Regions from separate parts of the Faecalibacterium prausnitzii genome, predicted to be linked through region 3. Evidence: predicted binding sites of a transcription regulator. Region 3 holds the regulator's gene; each other region holds the start of a gene.

Region 1 (7,870 bases), 900 kb from region 3:
AGCTGGCCGAGGACCGCCCCGGCCCGGTGCAGCATCTGGACCGCCGTGCGCTGGCACCGGACCTCCGCCGGGCCATGGATTATGCCCTCATCGGGGCGCAGAATGCCCACCAGCCCCGCGCCGAGCCGGAACACCTGCTCTGCGCTATGCTGGAGGATACCGACTGCGCCGCCGGGGTGCTGCTGGCATCAATGGGCGTCCAGCTGACGGATGCCGTGCGGGAGTGCCGCCAGCTTTCGGGGCAGTTCATCCTGCCCAGCCAGCCCCGCGCCTCGGCCATGCCGCGCGGGAGCCGCGCCAGTGACAAATACTGCCGCGACCTGACCCGCCGCGCCGCCGATGGCGAGCTGGACCCGGTGTTCTGCCGGGAAAAGGAACTGGACCGGATGGTGGAGATCCTGTGCCGCCGCCAGAAGAACAACCCCTGTCTGGTGGGGGAGCCGGGCGTGGGCAAAACAGCGCTGGCCGAAGGGCTGGCCCAGCGCATTGCAGCCCGCGAGGTGCCCCGGATGCTGCAGGGCCGCCGCCTGCTGGCGCTGGATATGGCCAGCCTTGTGGCGGGCACAAAATACCGCGGCGACTTTGAAGAGCGCTTCAAGAACCTGCTGGAAGAACTGGTGCGGGACGGCACGGCCATCCTGTTCGTGGACGAGTTCCACACCATTGTCGGGGCCGGTGCGGCGGAAGGTGCCATTGACGCGGCCAGCATCCTCAAACCGGTGCTGGCCCGTGGGGAGCTGCAGCTCATCGGTGCGACCACGAATCAGGAGTTCCGCACCCACATCCAGAAGGATGCCGCGCTGGAACGCCGCTTTGGCCGGGTGCAGATCGAAGAGCCTGCGCCGGAGCAGGCAGTGGCCATCCTCGAAGGGCTGGCCCCCCGCTACGAGCGCTACCACAATGTGCGCCTGCCGCTGGAGACCCTGCAGGAAGCCGTGGAGCTTTCGGTGCGGTATCTGCCGGGGCGGTGCCTGCCCGATAAGGCCATCGACCTGGTGGACGAGGCCTGTGCGGCCGCCCGCATCCGCGCCGAGCGGGAGGGCATCCGGGACCCGGAACTGACGCGGGAGGAGATCGCCCGCGTGGTGGCGCAGGCCAGCGGCGTCCCCGCCGAGCGGGTGGGGGAGAAGGAGCGGGAGCGGCTCGACCGGCTGGAAGAGCGCCTCAACGCGGAGATCGTCGGCCAGCAGAAAGCGGTGGCGGCGGTGGCCGGTGCCATCCGGCGCAGCCGCACCGGGCTGGGGGAGCCGGGGCGGCCCATCGGGGCACTGCTCTTCCTGGGGCCGACCGGTGTGGGGAAGACGGCCCTTGCCAAAGCGCTGGCCCGCAGCTGGTTCGGCAGTGAAAAAGCCCTGCTCAAGTTCGATATGTCGGAATATCAGGAGCAGCACACCACGGCCCGGCTGCTGGGTGCGCCGCCGGGCTATCTCGGCCACGATGAGGGCGGGCAGCTGACCGAGGCCGTCCGCCGCCGTCCTTACAGCGTCGTGCTGTTTGACGAGATCGAAAAGGCGCACCCGGACATCCAGAACATCCTGCTGCAAATTCTGGAGGACGGCCAGCTCACCGATGCCATGGGCCGCAAGGCGGATTTCCGCAACACCATCGTGCTGCTGACGTCCAATCTGGGCGCGCGCTTTCTGGCGGGGCAGAACGCGCCGCTGGGCTTTGCGGCGGGCAGCGAGGCCGTGTTCGAAAAGCAGTCGGCACAGGCCATTGAAGAGGCGAAAAAGTGGTTCCGGCCGGAGCTGGTCGGGCGGCTGGATGAGCTGATCGTCTTCCGCCCGCTGGCCGAGGACAGCCTGTGTGCCATCGCCGAAAAGCTGCTGGGCCAGCTGGAAGAGCGGGCGGCCCACAGCGGGTATCAGCTGAGCCATACGTCCCGCGTGGGCCCGGCGTTGGCGGCGCGGGCGCGTTCGCCCTATGGGGCGCGCGAACTGCGGCGGCAGGTGGACCGCGCCGTCGAACAGGCCCTGGCCGACCAGATCGCCGCCGGTGCCGCCCACACCGGCCAGCACTGGACGGCCGACTGCACAGCCGATGGGCAGGTGACGCTGCTGCAAACGGAAACAGCAGCCGTGGGGCAGACCACCGGCTGACGACCCGCTGCTCTGCCGAAAGACCCCTTGAAACTCCTGCGATTTCTGTTATCATAGAGGTAATCGAAATTATAGGAGGACGCCATGCGCACCTTATTTTTACTGAACCCCGCTGCGGGCAAGCAGGACTGTACGGCCCAGCTCATTCCGCAGATCGAAGCCGCTGCCCGGCGGGCGGGCCTTGCCCCGGAAGAGGTCACAATCCACGTCACCGAATACGCCGGGCACGCGCGGGAACTGGCCTGCGCAGCGGCACAGCAGGCCGCAGCGGAGGGCGTGCCCCTCCGCATCTATACCGCCGGAGGCGACGGCACCTTTATGGAGGCGATGACCGGGGTGCAGGGCATCCCCGGTGCGGCGGTCGGATGCCTGCCCTACGGCAGCGGCAACGACTTTCTGCGCACCTACGGCACAAAGGAAGAGTTTGCGGACCTGGACGCGCAGTTGGCAGGCGGGGAAGTGACCATCGACCTGCTCCAGACGAACCTGGGTCTGTCCGCCACCATCTGTGCGGCGGGCCTGGATGCTCAGGTGGCCTATGGTATCCCGAAGTTCCGGCGCATCCCGCTGTGCGGCGGAGAGGCGGCATATCTGCTCTCCATCGTGGAGCAGCTGTGCGGCCGCATCGGCCGGACGCTGACCTTCGCCATCGACGAGGAAACCCTGACCGTGGACTGCCTGATGTGCGCCATCTGCAATGGCAAGGCGTATGGCGGCGGCTTCCTGGCCGGGCCGGAGGCAGTGCCTGACGACGGCTGGCTGGATGTCTTCATCGTCCGCAAGGTCGGGCGGCTGACCATTGCCAAGCTGCTGAGCATGTACAAAAACGGACGCCACTTCGTGAATGGTCAGCTGACTGAGGCGGCAAAACCGTATTTCATCTACCGCCGCGCAAAGCGTGTGTCGCTCCGCCCGGCAGACGGGCGCGGGCCCATCGTGGCCACGGCGGACGGCGAGTGCGCCCCCTGCGGCGAAGTGACGGCCTCGCTTCAGCCGCTGGCAGGCCGCATCCTGCTGCCGAAGCCTGCCTATGAGCGGTTCTGTGCAGCGCGCAGCACACCGGCCGATGTGACAGAATGACTGCAGAGATCCCTGTGCGGAATGGACTCCCGCACAGGGATTTTTACGTGGTGCGGAGGGATTTTGAAATCGTCATAAATATTTAACAAAAAAAGTTCCGAAACCTCTTGATTTTTGCGGGCAAGATGAGTACAATACACTTAGCACTCAGAGAAAAGGAGTGCTAAACAACCGGAAGGCGATAAACCAGAGCCTCCGGGCACAACGATGTTTTCATTTTATTTTTATAATAGGAGGGCAAGAACTATGAAGATCATTCCTCTTGCAGACCGTGTTGTTATCAAGACTGTTGAGGTCGAGGAGACCACCAAGGGCGGCCTCATCCTGACCGGCAGCGCAAAAGAAAAGCCCCAGGTGTGCGAGGTCATCGCAGTCGGCCCCGGCGGCGTCGTGGACGGCAAGGAAGTCAAGATGACCGTGAAGGTCGGCGACAAGGTCCTCACCAGCAAGTATTCCGGCACCGAAGTGAAGGTGGATGGCGAGGAGTGCACCATCGTCCGTCAGGGCGATATCCTGGCCGTTGTGGAAGACTGAGTTTCCCCCTCTACTGTAAGAAATTGAGCTTTTGAAGGAGCGATTGGATTATGGCTAAACAGATCAAGCAGGGCGAGGACGCCCGCAAGGCACTGTGCGCTGGCATTGACACGCTGGCAAATACGGTAAAGATCACCCTGGGCCCCAAGGGCCGCAACGTGGTGCTGAGCAAGAAGTTCGGCGCCCCCGTCATCACCAACGACGGCGTGACCATCGCCAAGGAGATCGAGCTGAAGGACGAGTTCGAGAACATGGGCGCACAGCTGGTGCGTGAGGTCGCAACCAAGACCAACGATGCAGCAGGCGACGGCACCACCACCGCAACCGTTCTGGCACAGGCAATGGTCACCGAGGGTATGAAGAACGTCACCGCCGGTGCAAACCCGATGGACATCCGCCGCGGCATGAGCAAGGCAGTCAACACCGCCGTTGAGACCATCAAGGCCCACAGCCAGAAGGTCAAGGATGCCAACGATATCGCACGTGTCGGCACCATTTCCGCAGGCGACCCGGAGATCGGCCGCCTGATCGCAGAGGCCATGGAAAAGGTCACTTCCGACGGCGTCATCACCATCGAGGAGAACAAGACCACCGCTGAGACCTACAACGAGATCGTCGAAGGCATGCAGTTCGACCGCGGCTACCTGACCCCGTATATGGTCACCGATACCGACAAGATGGTCGCCGACCTGGACAACGCCGCCATCCTCATCACCGATAAGAAGATCAGCGTCATTCAGGATCTGGTCCCCCTGCTGGAGCAGGTCATGCAGAACGGCATGAAGCTGCTGATCGTGGCTGAGGACATCGAGGGCGAGGCTCTGTCCACCCTGATCGTCAACCGCCTGCGCGGCACCCTGAACGTCTGCGCCGTCAAGGCCCCCGGCTTCGGCGACCGCCGCAAGGAGATGCTGCAGGATATCGCGACCCTGACCGGCGGCACCGTTGTGTCCGCTGATCTGGGCTATGAGCTGAAGGACGCAACCGTCCAGATGCTGGGCCATGCCCGCCAGGTCAAGGTCACCAAGGAGAACACCACCATCGTTGGCGGTGCAGGCGATAAGGACGCCATCGCAGCCCGTATCGCACAGATCCGCAACCAGATCGAGGCTGCGACCAGCGACTTTGACCGCGAGAAGCTGCAGGAGCGTCTGGCAAAGCTGGCCGGCGGCGTGGCCGTCATCAAGGTCGGCGCTGCGACCGAGGTCGAGATGAAGGACAAGAAGCTCCGCATCGAGGACGCTCTGAACGCGACCAAGGCAGCCGTTCAGGAAGGCGTCGTTGCCGGCGGCGGCACCGCTCCCATCAACGCCATCCCCGCTGTCCGTGCGCTGTGCGAGACGCTGGAAGGCGACGAGCGCACCGGTGCAAAGATCGTCCTGAAGGCTCTGGAAGCACCTCTGCGCCAGATCGCAAAGAACGCCGGTCTGGAAGGCAGCGTCATCATCGACAAGATCGTCTCTGCCAACAAGCCCAACTACGGCTTCGATGCACAGAACGAGGTCTTCGTGGACGACATGATCGCTGCTGGCATCGTCGACCCGACCAAGGTCACCCGCTCCGCTCTGGAGAACGCAGCATCCGTCGCCGAGATGGTGCTGACCACCGAGAGCCTGGTCGCTGACCTGCCCGAACCTCCGGCTGCTCCCGCAGCTGCCGGCGGTGACATGGGCGGTATGGGCGGCATGTACTAATAACTGCCTAAAAACCGCATGAATCCTTGATTTTTGGAGCGCGCAAAAGCGGATTTACGCCAAACTTACGCCACTTACGCCAAAAATCAAAGCGCACTATAGGGTAACAAAATCGGCACTCGCTGAAAAGCGGGTGCCGATTTTTTGTGTCTAGGGGATTTGAAGACTCATGAAACCCACTGATGGATTCTGCGAGCAGCAGACTGTCAGCGGCTTTATTGTTGCTGTATTATATTCAGGGCAACTATGCAGCGATTTACGACAAACCGCTGTTTGATGCCCCCTTTGTTCCGTTGAAGGAGAGTGCGCTGCCGCTCACCCCGGAGGCCAAAGAGGTGGTAGACCGGGTGCTGGATACCTTTGGTATGTACAGTGGAAAGGTTCTGGAAAGCATCACCCACAAAGAAACGCCTTGGCTGGATGCCCGGAAGGGCTTTCTGCCAGACGAAACTTCTCATGCGGAGATTTCGCTGGATGCGATGAAGGACTACTTCAAAAAGGTGGATGAGAAGTATAATATTCGGACGGAAGATGGACTGCGGAAGTATATCGGCAAAATGTTATAATAAGTCGGACTATGCACGATGGCGGGTTAATTTATTATGAACAGTATTGATTACTTGGTAAAAAGTGCTATAATTAAAGTGCCCCATACGAAAGGTATGGGGGAAGGAGATTGTTGTCAACTCTCCTGCTAGAATATTCTCGAGAATATTTAGCAGCACAGTTGACACGGTTGTTGATGCTGATGTAGCAAATGCTAGAATCAGACTGATTGATGAAATCACGACAATCGCCTCCCAGTCAATTATACCATAATTGATGATTGCGCTAACAGAATAGCTGGGAACTCTGAAAATCCTTTATGGTAATAGGGGTAACCACGTCAAACGTATATCCATCGGCTTAGAGACGCTATTCCTCGTGCCGATGGATATTGCATTTTAGGGGTATTAAAGCAATGGATGCTTGGTTAAGTGATAAGAAGATAATTCAAAGAAGCAAGCGATATTATGCACATTTTGATGTGCGAACAGATATCGGTCGCATGAAAGATTATGCTTCAAATCCAAAAGCAGTTGCAGCGCATGGATTTTATCCATTTATCCATTATGAGATGGATATGAGCAAGTTTAAAAGAGGAAAAGGAGTAGTTCCTAAAAAACGTGATATTTGCTATGCAGCACATATTGATCGGTGCATTTATCAGTATTACAGTCACATTTTGAATGAGAAATATAACGAGCGAACGACTTGTGATGGGATTTCTAATGTTGCGGTTGCCTATCGAACAAATTTAGGAAAGAGCAATATTCAATTTTCCAAAGCGGCCTACGATTTTATCCGTAAGACAGAAAACTGCTATGTGATGATTGGCGATTTTACGCATTTCTTTGATAACTTAGACCATGCTTACTTGAAGAAGCAATGGTGCTCGTTATTGGAATGCGAAAGATTACCAAAGGATCATTATAATGTGTTTAAGAATATCACGTCATTTAGTCAATGGGAACTGACGGACTTGTTGGCTATAAATAAACTGAAAGACAACAAAGCAGGTCATCGCGCACTCAATAAACAATCAAGAGTATTAACAGCGGAACAATATAAAAACAATCGTTCTCACATACAGCCAAATATGAACCATTACGGGATACCACAAGGATCACCTATTAGTGGAATGTTGGCGAACCTCTATATGCTGGAAGTTGATAAGCAAATCCATGATCTAGTTGAACAATATCACGGATTTTATATGCGGTATAGTGATGATTTTATTGTGATAGTGCCGGATGAACCTAACAATAATGCGCTGAATGTCTTCTCTGAAGTGAGAGCATTTATTGCAAGTGCTCCTAGATTAAAATTGGAGCCGAGCAAAACCCAATATTTTCATTATAAGGAAGAGAAGGTTGAGAATATTGGAAAAGCGATAGACAAAGGTGCAGACGATAGTAAAAAATTTATCAATTTTTTGGGATTTTCGTTTAATGGAACGAAAGTGTTTATCCGTTCTAAAACGACGGCCAAATACTATTACCGGATGCACAGAAAGGCAAAAAATATTGCAAAAACAGGAGGGTATACCAGAAAAGGAAATCATATCAATCTTTCTGGTCTGTATACGCTTTATTCTGAACATGGTGCAAAGAGCAAACGAGGAAATTATTTTACCTATATTGAGCATGCTGAAGAAGAGTATGGACAAGATGAAGAAATTCGACATGATTTGAAAAATAATATGGGAAAAATAAGAAAAGTTCTAAAAGGTATTTAATTAGAACTTTTGTATGATAAAACAGCCGCCCAGCGACCTTACGGTCTCGCTGGGCGGCTTATTTTTTGCGTTTCCAGAGCAAATATTCTTCGTAGCGGTGCATCTCGTTCTGTTCTTCTTCGGTCAGGCGCTGGCGCTGGATGCGGGCTTTGTCGGAGGGATCGTAATCGGACAAACCTAACAGA
Region 2 (7,870 bases), 580 kb from region 3:
CTACATTCCCTATGCCGACTGCCACCCGGACGCAGCCGCAGGCTTTACGGCGCAGACGCAGTTCCACCATCTCGACGTCGCCTGCCCGGAGACGCTCTGGGCCAGGGTCCCTGCAGACCAGCGGGACGGCCTGCGGGGCGTGCTCGAAAACGACCCCCGCCCCTCCTACCAGCACGACCCGGAGCGGGTGTACGGCATGGAGTTTGCCGGGCTGGAAGTCCACTTCCAGGTGGACGGCAGCACACTGACCGTCACCGGCATCGACCGCCGCTGAGCCAAAGGAGACGCCATGGAACTGCGAACCATCAACACCTTCCTGCACATTGCCGAGCTGCACAGCTTTTCCCGCGCGGCGCGGGAGCTGGGCTATTCGCAGTCGGCAGTATCGTCGCAGATCGCGCAGCTGGAAGCAGAGTTGGAGACCCCGCTGTTCGACCGGGTGGGCAAGACTGTCCGGCTGACCGATGCAGGCCAGACCTTTCTGTCCTACGCCCGCACCCTGCTGACCACCGCGCAGCAGGCCAGAGCCGCGCTCCAGCCGGCGCAGCAGGTCCGCGGCACCCTGCGGGTCGCACTGGCGGACTCGCTGTGCAGCGCATTCCTGCCAGGTCTGCTGCAGCGCTATCACGCACTCTGCCCGCAGGTGGAGCTTGTGCTCTGCACGGCCACTTCGGACGAGATGCTGCAATGGCTGGGCACGAATCAGGTCGATCTGGCCTATACACTGGATGAGCCGCTGGTCCAGCCCAACCTTGTGCTGGCGCTGGATGTGCCGGAAGCCATCTGCTTCGTGGCCCCCACCGGGCACCCGCTGGCCGCGCAGAAGCGCGTGTCTCTGGAAGAGCTGGCCCACCAGGAATTTTTGCTAACCGAGCGGGGCATGAGCTACCGCGACGCGCTGGACCAGACCTTTGCCGCCCACCAGCTGGCCGTCAAGCCCTATCTCGAACTGGGCAGCGCCGCCCTGCTCTGCCAGATGGTCGAGCGCGGCATGGGGCTTTCGTTTCTGCCGGAGTACATCGTCCGGGACGCCCTCGCCGCCGGGACACTGGCCCGCCTGCTCGTGCCGGACTGCACCGTGACCATGCGGCGGCAGCTCTTCTACCACCGCGACAAATGGCTGACCCCGCAGATGAAGGCCTTCATCGAGCTGGCACAGGAAAGGAACCGATAACAAAGACCCCCGGCCCTGCAATTTCATGCAAGGCCGGGGGTCTTTTCTGCGGATGCGTCAGCGGTTCTCCCGCGCGGAAAGCCGGGGAAATCGCTTTTCCTTTTCGTCGTCCTTCTCCTCGGCGTCCACAGGTTCTGCGGGCGTGAGGCGGACCTCGGTGACGCGGCGGCGGGCCGTGCGGGTCACGACGCCGTCGTACTCGCCGAGGGTGAAGTGGTCGCCCACCTTGGGCAGATGGCAGGTCTTTTCCTGCACGAGGCCGTTCACGGTGTTGGAGTCGATGTCCTCATCTTCGGGCAGCTCCAGCGTTTCGAACAGGTCATCCACGCTGGCGGAACCGGCCACCAGCCAGCTGCCGTCCGACTGCTTGCGGAAGTCCTCCGTCTCCTCGTCATGCTCATCCCAGATCTCACCCACCAGCTCTTCGAGGATATCTTCCAGCGTGATGATACCCTCGGTGCCGCCGTATTCATCCACGACGACCGCCATATGGTGATGCTGCTCCCGCAGGATGCGCAGCAGCTGCGAGATCTGCGTGGAGCCGGTGGTATACAGGGTGGGGGCCACCAGATCGTCGATCTTCGTCTCCTTTTTCAGGCGGGCAATGTAGAAGTCCTTTTCATGGACGACACCGATGATGTTGTCGATGGTGCCATGATAGACCGGCAGGCGGGAGTAACCGGACTCCGCAAAGGTCTGCGCCAGTTCTTCCAGCGGGATATCGTCCGCCACCGCCACCACATCCACACGGGGGGTCAGGATCTCTTCCACCTCCACGTCATCGAACTCGATGGCGCTGCGGATCAGCTCACTCTCGCGGTCGGTCAGCTCACCGTCGTTCTCAGCCTCGCTGACCATGGTCATCAGCTCGCCCTCGGTGATGGTGTCGCTCTCGCTGCTGTGAACAAAATGGTTCAGCAGCCGTTTCCACTGGCTGAACAGCCATGTCAGCGGGGTAAACACCACCATCAGCAGGCTGAGTGCCGGCGCAACTGCGGTGGCTACCGTTTCCGGCATCTCCTTGGCCAGGCTCTTGGGGCTCACCTCGCCGAAGATCAGCACCACGATGGTCAACACGATGGTGGAGACCGTAGCGCCCCGCTCTGCACCCAGCATCTGGGTGAAAATGATGGTGCCGATCGAGGCTGCGGCAATGTTTACGATGTTGTTGCCCACCAGAATGGTGGACAGGAGCTTATCGTATTTTTCTGCCATTGCCAGCACACGGGCGGCCGTGCGGTCGCCATCGTCGGCCCGGCTTTTCAGGCGGATCTGATTCAGGGAAGAAAATGCGGTCTCGGATGCGGAGAAAAAGGCGGAGAACGCCACCAATACTACCAGCGCTACCCAAAGCGTCATACTGCCATCGTCCATAATAAAGGAAAATCACACTCCTATGTTGTTGTGAACCTCTCAGGCATTGCGAAGCAATGCCTGAGAGATCCTGAATATTAAAAAATGCTTTTCACCGTTGCTCTCGACGATGAAAAGCACTTTGTTCAACGTTTATCATATCATATTCTGCACCCCCGCGCAAGTGTTACTGCTCACACGAAGGTACAGAACTGGTAAAATCAACGTGATTTATCGCAGGATCAGGGCGCTGCCGTCGTAATCCACCGTCAAAGTGGTACCCTCGGCGTAGTCGCCCCGGATGATGGCCTTGGCGATGAGGGTCTCGACCCGGCTCTGGATGAACCGCTTGATAGGCCGTGCACCATAGACGCTGTCGTAAGCAGAGTCGATGATGAAGTCCTTGGCGGCGGTGGTCACATCCAGTTTCAGATGCTTGCCCTCGTCCATGCGGCGGCGCAGGTCGTCGAGCTGCAGGTCCACGATGCTGCGCATCTCATCCTTGGTCAGGCTCTTGTAGTAGACGATCTCGTCCAGACGGTTCAGGAACTCCGGGCGGAACTTCGACTTGAGCAGCGCGTCGATCTGCTGGCGGGCCTCCGGGCTCAGCTCGTTGGAACCGCTGGCGCGGGCACGCTCCAGATCGTTCAGGATGATGTCGCTGCCTAGATTGGACGTCAGGATGATGACGGTGTTCTTGAAGTCCACGGTGCGGCCCTGGCTGTCGGTGATGCGGCCATCATCCAGCACCTGAAGCAGGATGTTGAAGACGTCCGGATGGGCCTTTTCCACCTCATCGAACAGCACAACGCTGTAGGGCTTGCGGCGGACGGCCTCGGTCAGCTGACCGCCCTCTTCGTAACCGACGTATCCCGGAGGCGCGCCGATCAGGCGGCTGACGCTGAATTTCTCCATATACTCCGTCATGTCGATACGGACCATATTCCGCTCATCGTCGAACAATGCCTGTGCCAGCGCCTTGGCCAGCTCGGTCTTGCCGACGCCGGTGGGGCCGAGGAAGAGGAAGCTGCCGATGGGGCGGTTCGGGTTGGCGATGCCGGCGCGGCTGCGCAGGATGGCTTCGCTGACCTTGGTGACAGCCTCATCCTGGCCGATGACCCGCTTATGGAGCACATCGTCCAGATGCAGCAGCTTCTCGCGCTCGCCTTCCACCAGCTTCTCGACCGGGATGCCGGTCCAGCGGGCCACGATGCGGGCGATCTCCTCGTCGGTCACGCGGTCGCGCAGGAGGCTGTCCTCCTTCTTCTCGTTGGCCAGCTTCTCTTCGGCTTCCAGCTGTTTCTGCAATTCGGGCAGTCTGCCATACTTCAGCTCCGCAGCCTTGTTCAGGTCATACTCGCGCTGCGCCTTCTCAATGGCGGCATTGGTCTGCTCGATCTGCTCGCGCAGGGTCTGCACCTTGCCGATGGCGTTCTTCTCGTTCTCCCACTTTGCCTTCATGCTGCGGAATTGATCCTGCAATTCGGCCAGTTCTTTTTCCAGGTCGCGCAGACGGCTCTGGCTGAGCGCATCGGTCTCCTTTTTCAGGCTGACCTGCTCGATCTGCAGCTGGGTGATGCGGTGGGCCAGATCATCCATCTCGCTGGGCATACTGTCCATCTCGGTCTTGATCATGGCGCAGGCTTCATCCACCAGGTCGATGGCCTTATCCGGCAGGAACCGATCGGTGATATAGCGGTCGGACAGGGTGGCGGCGGCGATCAGGGCGTTGTCGCTGATCTTGACACCGTGGAAAACCTCGTACCGCTCCTTCAGGCCGCGCAGGATGGAGATGGTGTCCTCAACGGTCGGTTCATCCACCTGCACCGGCTGGAACCGGCGTTCCAAAGCGGGGTCCTTCTCGATATACTGGCGGTACTCGTCCAGCGTCGTCGCACCGATGCAGTGCAGCTCGCCGCGGGCCAGCATGGGTTTGAGCAGGTTGCCCGCATCCATGGCACCGTCGGTCTTGCCTGCACCGACGATGGTGTGCAGCTCATCAATGAAGAGGATGATCTTGCCCTCGCTCTTCTTCACCTCATTCAGAACGCTCTTCAGGCGCTCCTCGAACTCGCCGCGGTACTTTGCACCGGCCACCAGAGCGCCCATATCCAGGCTGAACACGGTGCGGTCTTTCAGGTTTTCGGGCACATCGCCGCGCACGATCCGTTCGGCCAGACCCTCAGCGATAGCCGTCTTGCCGACGCCCGGCTCACCGATCAGGCAGGGGTTGTTCTTCGTCTTACGGGACAGGATGCGGATGACGTTGCGGATCTCCTGATCCCGCCCGATGACGGGGTCCAGCTTCTGCTTGCGGGCCAGGTCTACCAGATCCTGACCGTATTTTTGCAGGGCGTTGTAGGTGTCCTCCGGGTTGTCATTGGTCACGCGCTGATTGCCGCGCACGGCCGTCAGCTGCTGTAAGAAGGCATCTTTCCGGATGTTGAACGCGCGGAACAGGTCTGCGGTGTTCTGGGTCTGCTCGTCCAGCAGGCCGAGGAACACATGCTCGACACTGACGTATTCGTCCTTCATCGCCTTGGCCTCGCGGGCAGCGGCGCTCAGGACCTTATCGGTGGCCTGCGAGATATAGACCTTGTCCGGGTCACGGCCGGAGCCGGACACACGGGGCAGCGCCGAGAGCTTTTCGGCCACTGCGGCGGAAAAGCTGCCGGGGTCTACATTCAGCTTCTGGAGCAGCTGCGGGATAAGCCCCTGCTCCTGCGATGCCAGTGCGTGCAGCAGGTGTTCCGGCTCCAGTGCATTGTGCTGGTACTCCACAGCCAGCTGCTGAGCAGCCTGCAGCGCTTCCAGCGTCTTCTGGGTATATTGATTGGTATTCATAGAATCGACCTCCATTCGTACCGGATGTTGATTTAGCAGTCGTTCATTGGATATGCTATTTTGTTTTTAGCACTCTATCTATTTGACTGCTAAAATTATATTCCAAACCCCCTGTGATGTCAAGAGCGCAGGCCCCTGCTCCACGGAAATTCACAAAAAGTTTGCAAATAAAAAGTGCCCTGCCGAAAAAGCAGGGCACCGTTCTAATATTTGATCGAATGTCAGCGATCAGAGCTTTTTGCCCGTCAGCATCTCATAGGCTTCGAGGTATTTCTCGATGGTCTTGTCGATGACGTCCTGGGGCAGGTCGTAGTTGCTGTCCGGGTTGGCCTTGAGCCAGTTGCGGACGAACTGCTTGTCAAAAGAGGGCTGGCCGTGGCCTGCCTCATAGCCTTCCAGCGGCCAGAAGCGGGAGGAATCGGGGGTCAGCATCTCGTCGCCCAGAACGACATTGCCGTTCTCGTCCAGACCGAACTCAAACTTGGTGTCGGCGATGATGATGCCGCGGCTCAGGGCGTATTCTGCGCACTTCTTGTACAGCGCAATGGTATAGTCCCGCAGCTTGGTGGCGTACTCTTCACCGTGGCCGGGGAACTGCTTTTCCAGCACAGTGATGCTCTGCTCGTAGGAGATGTTCTCGTCGTGGTCGCCGATCTCCGCCTTGGTGGAGGGGGTGTAGATGGGCTCCGGCAGCTTCTCAGACTCCTGCAGGCCCTCCGGCAGCTGGATGCCGCAGACCTTGCCGGTCTTCTGGTAGCTGGCCCAGCCGCTGCCGGTGATGTAGCCGCGCACGATGCACTCGATGGGCAGCATGGTCAGCTTGCGACACTTCATGCACTTGCCCTCGAACTGGGGCTGCTGGAAGAACTCCGGCATATCCTTCGTGTCCACGCTCAGCATGTGGTTGGGCAGCACATCGCGGGTGTAGTCGAACCAGAACTTGCTCATCTGGGTCAGCACCTTGCCCTTGTTGGTCACTTTATTTTTCAGGATCACGTCGAATGCGGAAATGCGATCCGTTGCGACCATGATCAGGCTGTCGCCGTTGTCATAGATCTCGCGGACCTTTCCTTCTTTGATAGGCTGGAACTCCTTCATCGCAAAACACTCCATTTTCCTTATTTCGATGTTCTACTGTTTCCTTTGTGCGGCCGCTCCGGCCATGCGGCAGAGCGCGCACAGAGGAGCCATCCCCCTGTGCGAACAGGCCGAACGGCTTTTTCTTACGTATCCAGTCTATCATATTTTCTGTCCGTTGGGAAGAAACAGAATGGAAGGAAAATCTCCCGGTTTTTCAGATTTTCTCGTGAAAACTGCAAAAAATCACGCTCGATTTTCGTCAAAATGACGGAAATAGTCATACTTTCGTCCTTGAATGCCCTCCCGGAACATGATAAAATGAAGGCAGCAGAATTTTTGTTCAGGAGGTATTTTTTCATGGGCAGATTTCCGAAAGACTTTTTATGGGGCGGTGCCACCGCCGCCAACCAGTGCGAGGGTGCCTACAACGAAGGCGGGCGCGGGCTGGCCAATGTGGATGTCGTTCCCTTTGGCGAGGACCGCTTCCCGGTGATGTTCGGCAAGCTGAAGATGCTGGAATGCGATGACCAGCACTACTACCCCTCGCACGAAGCCATCGACATGTACCACCACTTCAAGGAGGACATCGCCCTCTTCGCCGAGATGGGCTTCCGGTGCTACCGCCTGTCCATCGCGTGGACCCGCATCCTGCCCCACGGCGACGATGCAGAGCCCAACGAAGAGGGGCTGGCCTTCTACGATGCGCTGTTCGATGAGTGCCGCAAGTACGGCATCGAACCGCTGGTCACCATCTGCCACTTCGATGCGCCCATCGCGCTCATTCAGAAGTATGGCGGCTGGAAAGACCGCCGGATGGTGGATGCCTACGTCCACTACTGCGACATCATCTTCCGCCGCTATAAAGATAAGGTAAAATACTGGCTGACCTTCAACGAGATCAACATGCTGCTGCACATGCCCTTCATGGGGGCAGGCCTGCTGTTTGAGCCCGGCGAGAACGTCGAACAGGCCAAGTATCAGGCCGCTCATCACGAGCTGGTGGCCAGCGCCAAAGCCGTCCAGCTGGCGCACGAGATCATGCCCGGCTGCATGGTGGGCTGTATGCTGGCCGCAGGCGAGTTCTACCCCCGCACCTGCGCCCCGGCGGATGTGCAGGCCGCTGCCGAAGCCGACCGCAACAATTACTTCTTCATCGACGTCCAGTCCCGCGGTGCCTACCCGGTCTGGGCCAAAAAGCGGATGGAGCGGGCTGGCATCCAGCTGCGCACCGAGCCGGACGATGACCAGACCCTGCGCGAGGGCACTGTGGACTTCATCTCCTTCAGCTACTATTCCAGCCGCTGCATCACGGTGGACCCGGAGCTGTTGGAGCAGGCTGACGGCAACGCCCTCGGCGCGGCGACCCGAAACCCCTACCTCAAGGCCAGTGCGTGGGGCTGGCCCATCGACCCGGTGGGC
Region 3 (7,870 bases):
TGCGGGGTGATGACGATATCTTTTCGTTTCAAAAACTCCTTGAAGCTTGCCATAGAATTTTCCTCTTTTCTTCTCCGGTCATTTCTGCAACCGGACTGCATGTCCATCATCATACCATACACCTGTCAAGACAGCAAGAGAAAAACGCTTTTTTCGTGAAAAGAACCAAATTTTGAAGCGCTGGATGCAATTTTTCCGCAGGCTGAACCGTATTGCCTGTGGAGCGATTTTTCTCTTTTCCGTTCGCTGTTTTTCCTTCGCACCGCCGCAAAGAAGATTGACGGATACCGGGGTTGGGTGTATACTGGAAGAGTGAAATCAGGATTTCTGGATCGGTCCCGATTCTACCGGGCTTTGCGGACCGCACGGCGGCTGCACGTCCGATCTTATTTGGAGGCAAAAGCAAACGGCATGAAACACAAATTTCCATCGGTTCCGGATCGTACATCCGATCAAAACACCCGCCGCAATGCGGGGCAGGCCATTGCCGCCTTTGTCATGGCGCTGGCTCTAACCGTGGGCGGCGCGGGCACCACCATCCTGCTGGCTACCCAGCCTGCGGGGCTGACCGTCGCGCCTGCGGCGGTGGAGTGGGAGGCCCCCGCCATCAGCCTTCAGCCGGAGAAGAGCGCCTCCACGGAGGCCGCTTCGGAGAGCACGGCGGAAGCGTCTGCTTCCAGCGCCGCTGCGGAAGAGACCGCACCGTCACAGGCCCCTGCTTCCTCTGCCGCGGTGCCTGTGACCCCGACGGAGGCTGAGGTGCCTGCTTCCAGCACCGAACCTGCGGCGGAAGCCCCCGTTGAAGAAGCTCCTGCCGCTGTGCCGGACGAGACCCCTGCGGAGCCGTCCGCTGAGACTCCCGCCGCCGACCCGATGGCCGGTCCTGCTGAGGAGAACGACCACGAAAACGCCCTCTTCCCCCACTTCGTGCAGGAGACTGCGGAACTGGCCGCCGAAGATCCGCTGAGCGCCCCGGTGGAAACGCTGGAAGCGGAGGCCGCCGAGACCCCCGCCGCCTCTGAGAACGGCGAGGCTGTCGCTTCCGCCGGGATCTCCGATACCAACGGCACCATCCTGCTGACGCCGGAAGAGATCCGCGCCGCACTGGACGCCGGAACGCTGGACGAAAGCAGCGTCTCCGCCCAGTGCCTTGACAGCGAGAACGGCTTCCTGAAATGGCTGTGGAACCTGCTGTTCGGCAAAAAAGAGGAAGACAAGCCCTCCACACCTGCACCGCGCCCCACCTACTCCGGCTGGCGGACCGTGAACGGCAAGACCTATTATTATGAGCAAAACACCACCGACCCCGTCACCGGCATCCGCTCCATCGACAACAAGCTCTATTACTTTGATGCCAATGGCGTCCAGCAGAACGCCACCTTCGGCATCGACGTCTCCAAATACCAGTCCAGCATCAACTTTGAGCAGGCCAAGCAGGCCGGTGTCGAGTTCGTCATCATCCGCATCGGCTACCGCGGCTACGGTTCCGGTACACTGGTGCAGGACCCCAAGTTCGAAGAGCATTTCACCAATGCCCGGAACGCCGGTCTGCGGGTGGGCGTCTACTGCTTCACCCAGGCCGTCAATGAGAACGAAGCCCGCGAGGAAGCGCAGGCCTGCGTGTATGTGCTGAACGGCCGCCAGCTGGACTACCCCATCTACTTTGACACCGAGGCTTCCGGTTCCGGCTCCGGCCGTGCCGATGGTCTGGGCGTGGAGGACCGCACCAAGTGCGCGGTCGCCTTCTGCGAAGAGATCAAGGCTCTGGGCTATCAGCCCGGCGTCTACGCCTCCACCACCTGGTTCCGCAAGCGCCTTGACATGAGCCGGCTGACCCAGTACAACATCTGGAATGCCCACTACAACGTCGCCAGCAGCCCCATCGCCTGCAACATGTGGCAGGGCAGCTGCACCGCCCGCATCCCCGGCTACGGTGGCCAGATCGACGTGAACATCAGCTACATGGGCTGAGTTCGGAAGACACAAAAGACCCTCCCGGAAATTTTCCGGGAGGGTCTTTCTGTTTCTGGTGTCAGTTGAACAGGTCTTTCAGCTTTTTGAAGAAGCCCTTGCGCTTTTCGTAGTTTTCTTCTTTCAGGGTGCCCTCGAATTTCTTCAGGGCGTCGCGCTGGGCCTTGTTCAGCTTCTTGGGGATCTCGACCTCGCACTTGACGTACATGTCGCCCCGGCCACGGCCGTTCAGATACTGGATGCCCTTCCCGCGCAGGCGGAAGGTGGTCCCGCTCTGGGTGCCTTCAGGGACGGTATACTCCACCTTGCCGTCAATGGACGGTACGGTGATCTCATCGCCGAGAACGGCCTGGCTGTAGGTGATGGGCACCGTGACCCAGACGTCGTAGCCATCGCGCTGGAACACCTCGCTGGGCCGCACCGTGACCATCACGATGACGTCGCCTGCGGGGCCGCCGTTGGCACCGGCATCGCCCATTCCGCGCAGTGCAAAGCTCTGATCGTCGTCGATGCCCATGGGGATGGACACCTCCAGCGTCTTCCGGGTGGCCGTCTTGCCGGAGCCGTGGCAGACCTTGCAGGGGTTCTTGACCAGCTTGCCCTTGCCGCCGCAGCGGGAGCAGGGCTGCTGGGTCTGCATCACACCAAAGGGTGTGCGCTGCTGGCGGATGACATAGCCGCGGCCGCCGCAGTCGGGGCAGGTCTCCGGGCTGGAGCCTGCCGCACAGCCGGAGCCATGGCACTCCGTGCACTCCTGCTGGCGGGTGATGGTGATGTTCTTCTTGCAGCCGTGGACGGCCTCGTCAAACGACAGGGTGATCCGGACACGGATGTCCTGGCCCTTGCGGGGGGCGTTGGGGTTGGCCTGGCGGGACGATGCACCGCCAAAGCCGCCGAACCCACCGCCGAAGATATCGCCGAAGATGTCGCCCAGATCGACGCCATCGCCGCCGAACCCGCCAAAGCCGCCTGCACCGCCGCCGTTCTGGGCTGCGTAGCTGGGGTCAACGCCTGCAAAACCATACTGGTCGTACATCTGGCGTTTCTTCGGGTCCGAAAGCACCTCGTTGGCTTCGTTGACTTCCTTGAATTTTTCCTCAGCGTCCTTGTCGCCGGGGTTGTAGTCCGGGTGGTACTTCATTGCCAGCTTGCGGTAGGCCTTTTTGATCTCCGCATCCGTGGCCGATTTGGATACCCCCAGCACTTCGTAGTAATCACGCTTTTCCTGTGCCATATCCACTCACCTCTCGTATCGTAGCAACCTCCCCCTGACAGCAGCGCGCTCCCGTTTCCCACAGCGGGAAACATCCAGCAATCTGCGCAATGCTGGCCGACCTGCCAAGGGCTCCCCGGCTGGGGAGCTGGCGAGTGTCAGCGAGACTGAGAGGTTTAACCCACAAAGGCCGCTCCGGCAAAACCGGAGCGGCTTTTGCTTATATCTCAGCGCACATCCGCCGGTTTGGCCGGACATGTGCTGCCTGTATCAAAACTTAGACTTCCTTGAAGTCTGCATCGACGACGCCGTCGTCATTGGGCTTCTGCTGGTTGGCTGCACCGGCATCGGGGCCCGGCTGTGCGCCTGCGGCCTGCTGTGCGGCAGCAGCTGCCTGATACATCTTCTCGAAGACGTGGCTCAGCGCATCCTGCTTTGCCTTGATGTCGTCGATGGAGCCGGACTGCACAGCGGTCTTCAGGTCGGCCAGCTTTGCCTCGGCCTCGCTCTTGACGTCTGCGGGCATCTTGTCGCCGTTCTCCTTCAGCATCTTCTCGGTCTGGAAGACCATCTGGTCGGCACCGTTGCGGATATCGACCTCTTCGCGCTTCTTCTTATCGTCTGCTGCGAACTGCTCTGCTTCCTTGACGGCCTTGTCGATGTCGTCCTTGGACATGTTGGTGGAAGCCGTGATGGTGATGTTCTGCTCCTTGCCGGTGCCCAGGTCCTTTGCGCTGACCTTCACGATGCCGTTTGCATCGATATCGAAGGTGACTTCGATCTGAGGCACACCACGGGGAGCCGGAGCGATGCCATCCAGGTGGAAGACACCCAGGCTCTTGTTGTCGCGTGCGAACTCACGCTCGCCCTGCAGAACGTTGATCTCGACCGAGGGCTGGTTGTCGGCAGCGGTGGAGAAGACCTGGCTCTTGTGGGTGGGGATGGTGGTGTTGCGCTCGATGATCTTGGTGCAGACGCCGCCCAGGGTCTCAATGCCCAGGCTCAGCGGGGTGACATCCAGCAGCAGCAGGCCCTTGACGTCGCCCTGCAGGACACCGCCCTGAATGGCAGCACCGACTGCCACGCACTCGTCGGGGTTGATGCCCTTGAAGGGCTCGCAGTTCAGTTCCTTCTTCACGGCGTCGTAGACGGCGGGGATACGGGTCGAACCACCGACCATCAGGACCTTCTTCAGGTCAGAAGCGCGCAGGCCTGCATCCTGCAGAGCCTTGCGGACAGGGGTCATGGTGCGGTCGACCAGATCTGCGGTCAGCTCGTTGAACTTTGCGCGGGTCAGGGTCATATCCAGATGCTTGGGGCCGGTCGCATCGGCGGTGATGAAGGGCAGGTTGATCTGGGTGCTCATTGCGCTGGACAGCTCGATCTTTGCCTTCTCAGCCGCTTCCTTCAGGCGCTGAGCAGCCATCTTGTCCTTGCGCAGGTCGATGCCGTTCTCGGTCTGGAAAGCGTCTGCCATCCAGTCGATGACGCGCTGGTCGAAGTCATCGCCGCCCAGGTGGGTATCGCCGTTGGTGGCCAGAACTTCGGTGACGCCGTCGCCCATCTCGATGATGGAGACATCGAAGGTGCCGCCGCCCAGGTCGTAGACCATGATCTTCTGGTCGTCTTCCTTATCGATGCCGTAGGCCAGAGAAGCAGCGGTCGGCTCGTTGATGATACGCTTGACGTTCAGGCCGGCAATGGTGCCTGCGTCCTTGGTGGCCTGACGCTGGCTGTCGTTGAAGTATGCGGGGACGGTGATGACTGCCTCGGTGACAGGCTCACCCAGATAAGCCTCGGCGTCTGCCTTCAGCTTCTGCAGGATCATGGCGCTGACCTGCTGGGGGGTGTACTCCTTGCCGTTCAGGGTGACTTTGTGGTCGGTGCCCATCTGGCGCTTGATGGAAGAAACGGTGTTCTCCGGGTTGGTGATGGCCTGACGCTTTGCGACCTGGCCGACCAGACGGTCGCCGGTCTTGGTGAAGCCGACAACGGACGGGGTGGTGCGGGCACCCTCAGAGTTTGCGATGACGACGGGTTCGCCGCCCTCCATAACAGCCACACAGCTGTTGGTGGTGCCAAGGTCGATACCAATGATCTTACTCATAATGAAAGCTCCTCTCAAATCAGAACGTATTTGTTTATATGATGCTCAAAGTGGATAAGCGGATGTTTATTTGAAAACCCTTGCGGGTCTTTGCGAAGTTACTCGGCCACCACAACGGTCGCATGGCGGACGATCTTGTCGCCCAGCTTGTAGCCCTTCTGGTAGACGGTGACCACCGTGCCGCTCTCCTGGCCCTCTTCGGCGGGGACCTGCTGCACGGCGTTCATGAAATTGGGGTCGAACGGCTTGCCCAGGGATTCGATCTCCTCCACATGGAGGACATCCAGTGCCTTGGCCGCCTTGTCCAGCGTCATGGTCACACCCTTTTTGTAATTCTCGTCGGTGGTGGGGGCGTTGGCCGCCATCTCCAGCGTATCCAGGATGGGGATGATCTGGTTGACCGCAAAGGAGATGCCATCGTTGAACTTCTGGTCCGCTTCGCGGGCGGTGCGCTTGCGGTAGTTGTCGTACTCGGCAGCCATCCGCAGCAGCTTTTCTTTGGTCTGGGCCGCTTCCTGCTCCGCTGCTTCCAGCTTTGCCTTTGCAGCTTCCAGGTCGCGGTTTTTCTTGAACCAGCCGTCCTTCTTCGCATCCTTGGGTTCCGCTGTCTCGGATGCGGGCGCAGCCTGTTCAGCGGCTGCTTCGGGTGCGGCCTGCTCAGCGGTCTTTGGCTCTGCGGCGGGTTCCGCCTGCGGGGTCTTCTTGGTTTCTTCGCTCATTCCAGGTCCTCCTTATAGATCACAGTCCGCCGGGGTGCGGCTGCCTGCGGGGTATCTTTTCGTTTGCCGCTCATACCCTCGCCGAGCTGGTCGGCAAAGGTGTGGAGCAGAGGCATCAGCTTTTGGAAGGGCATCCGGGTCGGCCCGATGAGTGCCACCGAGCCCCACAGCCCGCCGCCGACCAGATAACGGTCGCTGACGATGCACAGGCCGGGGATCTGCGGCTCAATGTCCTCGCCCAGCAGGATGCTCTCGCTCTGCTCTGTGGGCGGGGCGATGAGCCGGGCGGCCGCTTCCTCATCGCTCAGCAGGCTGAGGATGGAACCGACCTTGCCTTCCAGCTGGGGCCAGTCGAGCAGGTACTGCTCGCCGCCCAGATAGACGTGCGGTTTGGTGGAATCCTGCAGGATGGCCGCTGCCGCCGACACCACTGGCACCAGCTCCGGGTTGATCTGGCCGCACAGCTCTGCAAGGAGCCGGGGCGAAAGATCCATGGGAGCCACGAATGTCAGGTTCCGGTTGAGCAGGGCGGCCAGCGCCGCAGCATCCTCACGCGAGAGGCCGGTGCGCACCCGCGCCACGCGGGTCCGGACGTAGCCGGCCGTGGTCACTGCCAGCACTGCCGCCGCGCTGCGGCCTACCTGCACCACCTCATAATGGGCGATGCAGAGGTCCTCGGCACAGGGAGTGCTGATGGCTGCGGTGCAGCCGCTGATCTGAGCCAGCGCCCGTGCGGCACCCTGGGCGAGCTTTTCAGGCTCGTGGTCCAGGCTGGCGAACACGGCGTCCACCCGTGCGCGGGTCACGCGGTCCAGCGGCTGGTCATCCGTCAGCAGATTGTCCAGATAATAACGGTAGCCCTTGGCACTGGGCACACGGCCCGCGCTGGTGTGGGGCTGCTCCAGCAGGCCCAGCTTGGTCAGCGCCGCCATCTCGTTGCGCAGCGTCGCACTGGAAACTGCCATATCAAAGTAGTTTGCCAGCACACTGCTGCCCACAGGCTCCCCTTCGAGACCATACAGCGCCACGATCGCCTGCAAGACTCGCTGCTTGCGTGCATCCATCGTCATAGCGCCTGCCTCCTTCGTTTGCTTTTTGTTCTTTAGCACTCTGTCTTCCTGAGTGCTAAGACCATTATATCCAATTTTTCCGCGCTGTCAATAGGTTCGCAGAAAAGTTTTGAAAGATTCACAAATTGGTCATAAGCAAACGGCCCACGCCGAGGCGCAGGCCGTTTGCTTTTATAAGGTATTTACTCTTCCATCTGTTTTGCCAGAAACGCCGCCGCCACTGCTGCGGCCTTTTCCTGCGCGGCATCCGGCTGTGCCGCCCGGTCCTCGGTCAGAAAGCCCACGGCACCGGTCACATCCCCCGCCGCGATGATGGGGCAGACACAGAGCAGAGCGCGCTGCGCCCCCTCGCAGGGCAGGAGGGCCTTTTCCGGGTCGCCGTCGCTGGCGTAGAGCTTCCGGCTGTCCATCAGCTTTTCCAGCGGCTGGCTGACGCTGCGGTCCACAAGGTCCCGCCGCCCGGCACCGGACGCCGCCAGGATGCGGTCCCGGTCACAGACGAAGGCTGTCAGTGCGAAGCTCTTGCTCAGCGCATCCACATACTGCGTCGTCACGCTGCTCAACTCTCCCACCGGCGAATACTTCTTGAAGATGACCTCGCCGTCGCCGGTCGTGAAGATCTCCAGCGGGTCTCCCCGGCGGATGCGCTGGGTGCGGCGGATCTCCTTGGGGATGACGACCCTCCCCAGCTCATCAATGCGGCGGACGATCCCGGTTGCTTTCATAACACATTCTCCCTTTCTCGGTCCCACGTTTCCTTGGTTCCCAGATTTCGTTTCCTGTGGTTATT

Evidence for each region. Region 3 encodes HrcA, which represses chaperone genes, less so after heat shock. Its sites were predicted from a motif close to TGTTAGCACTCNNNNNNNNNGAGTGCTAACA; they were not measured.
Region 1: a site for HrcA is predicted at 3,318-3,348, ahead of groES (co-chaperone GroES). Genes of this name have one in related genera too.
Region 2: a site for HrcA is predicted at 5,436-5,466, ahead of clpB (ATP-dependent chaperone ClpB). Genes of this name have one in related genera too.

What each region holds. Positions count from the first base shown of each region.
Region 1 covers NZ_CP065377.1:1,859,868-1,867,737, reverse strand. The annotation lists gene I5P96_RS09270 (ATP-dependent Clp protease ATP-binding subunit) at 1-2,099, shown strand, start outside; gene I5P96_RS09265 (diacylglycerol/lipid kinase family protein) at 2,184-3,179, shown strand; gene groES (co-chaperone GroES) at 3,426-3,713, shown strand; gene groL (chaperonin GroEL) at 3,764-5,407, shown strand; gene I5P96_RS09250 (Panacea domain-containing protein) at 5,629-5,973, shown strand; gene I5P96_RS09245 (reverse transcriptase/maturase family protein) at 6,369-7,685, shown strand; gene I5P96_RS09240 (helix-turn-helix domain-containing protein) at 7,744-7,870, opposite strand, start outside.
Region 2 covers NZ_CP065377.1:405,576-413,445, reverse strand. The annotation lists gene tsaA (tRNA (N6-threonylcarbamoyladenosine(37)-N6)-methyltransferase TrmO) at 1-274, shown strand, start outside; gene I5P96_RS02075 (LysR family transcriptional regulator) at 290-1,174, shown strand; gene I5P96_RS02070 (HlyC/CorC family transporter) at 1,232-2,548, opposite strand; gene clpB (ATP-dependent chaperone ClpB) at 2,759-5,371, opposite strand; gene I5P96_RS02060 (phosphoribosylaminoimidazolesuccinocarboxamide synthase) at 5,600-6,469, opposite strand; gene I5P96_RS02055 (6-phospho-beta-glucosidase) at 6,809-7,870, shown strand, end outside.
Region 3 covers NZ_CP065377.1:2,759,227-2,767,096, forward strand. The annotation lists gene I5P96_RS13325 (PTS transporter subunit IIC) at 1-53, opposite strand, end outside; gene I5P96_RS13330 (GH25 family lysozyme) at 412-1,971, shown strand; gene dnaJ (molecular chaperone DnaJ) at 2,033-3,205, opposite strand; gene dnaK (molecular chaperone DnaK) at 3,462-5,291, opposite strand; gene I5P96_RS13345 (nucleotide exchange factor GrpE) at 5,390-6,010, opposite strand; gene hrcA (heat-inducible transcriptional repressor HrcA) at 6,007-7,080, opposite strand; gene I5P96_RS13355 (stage V sporulation T C-terminal domain-containing protein) at 7,263-7,805, opposite strand.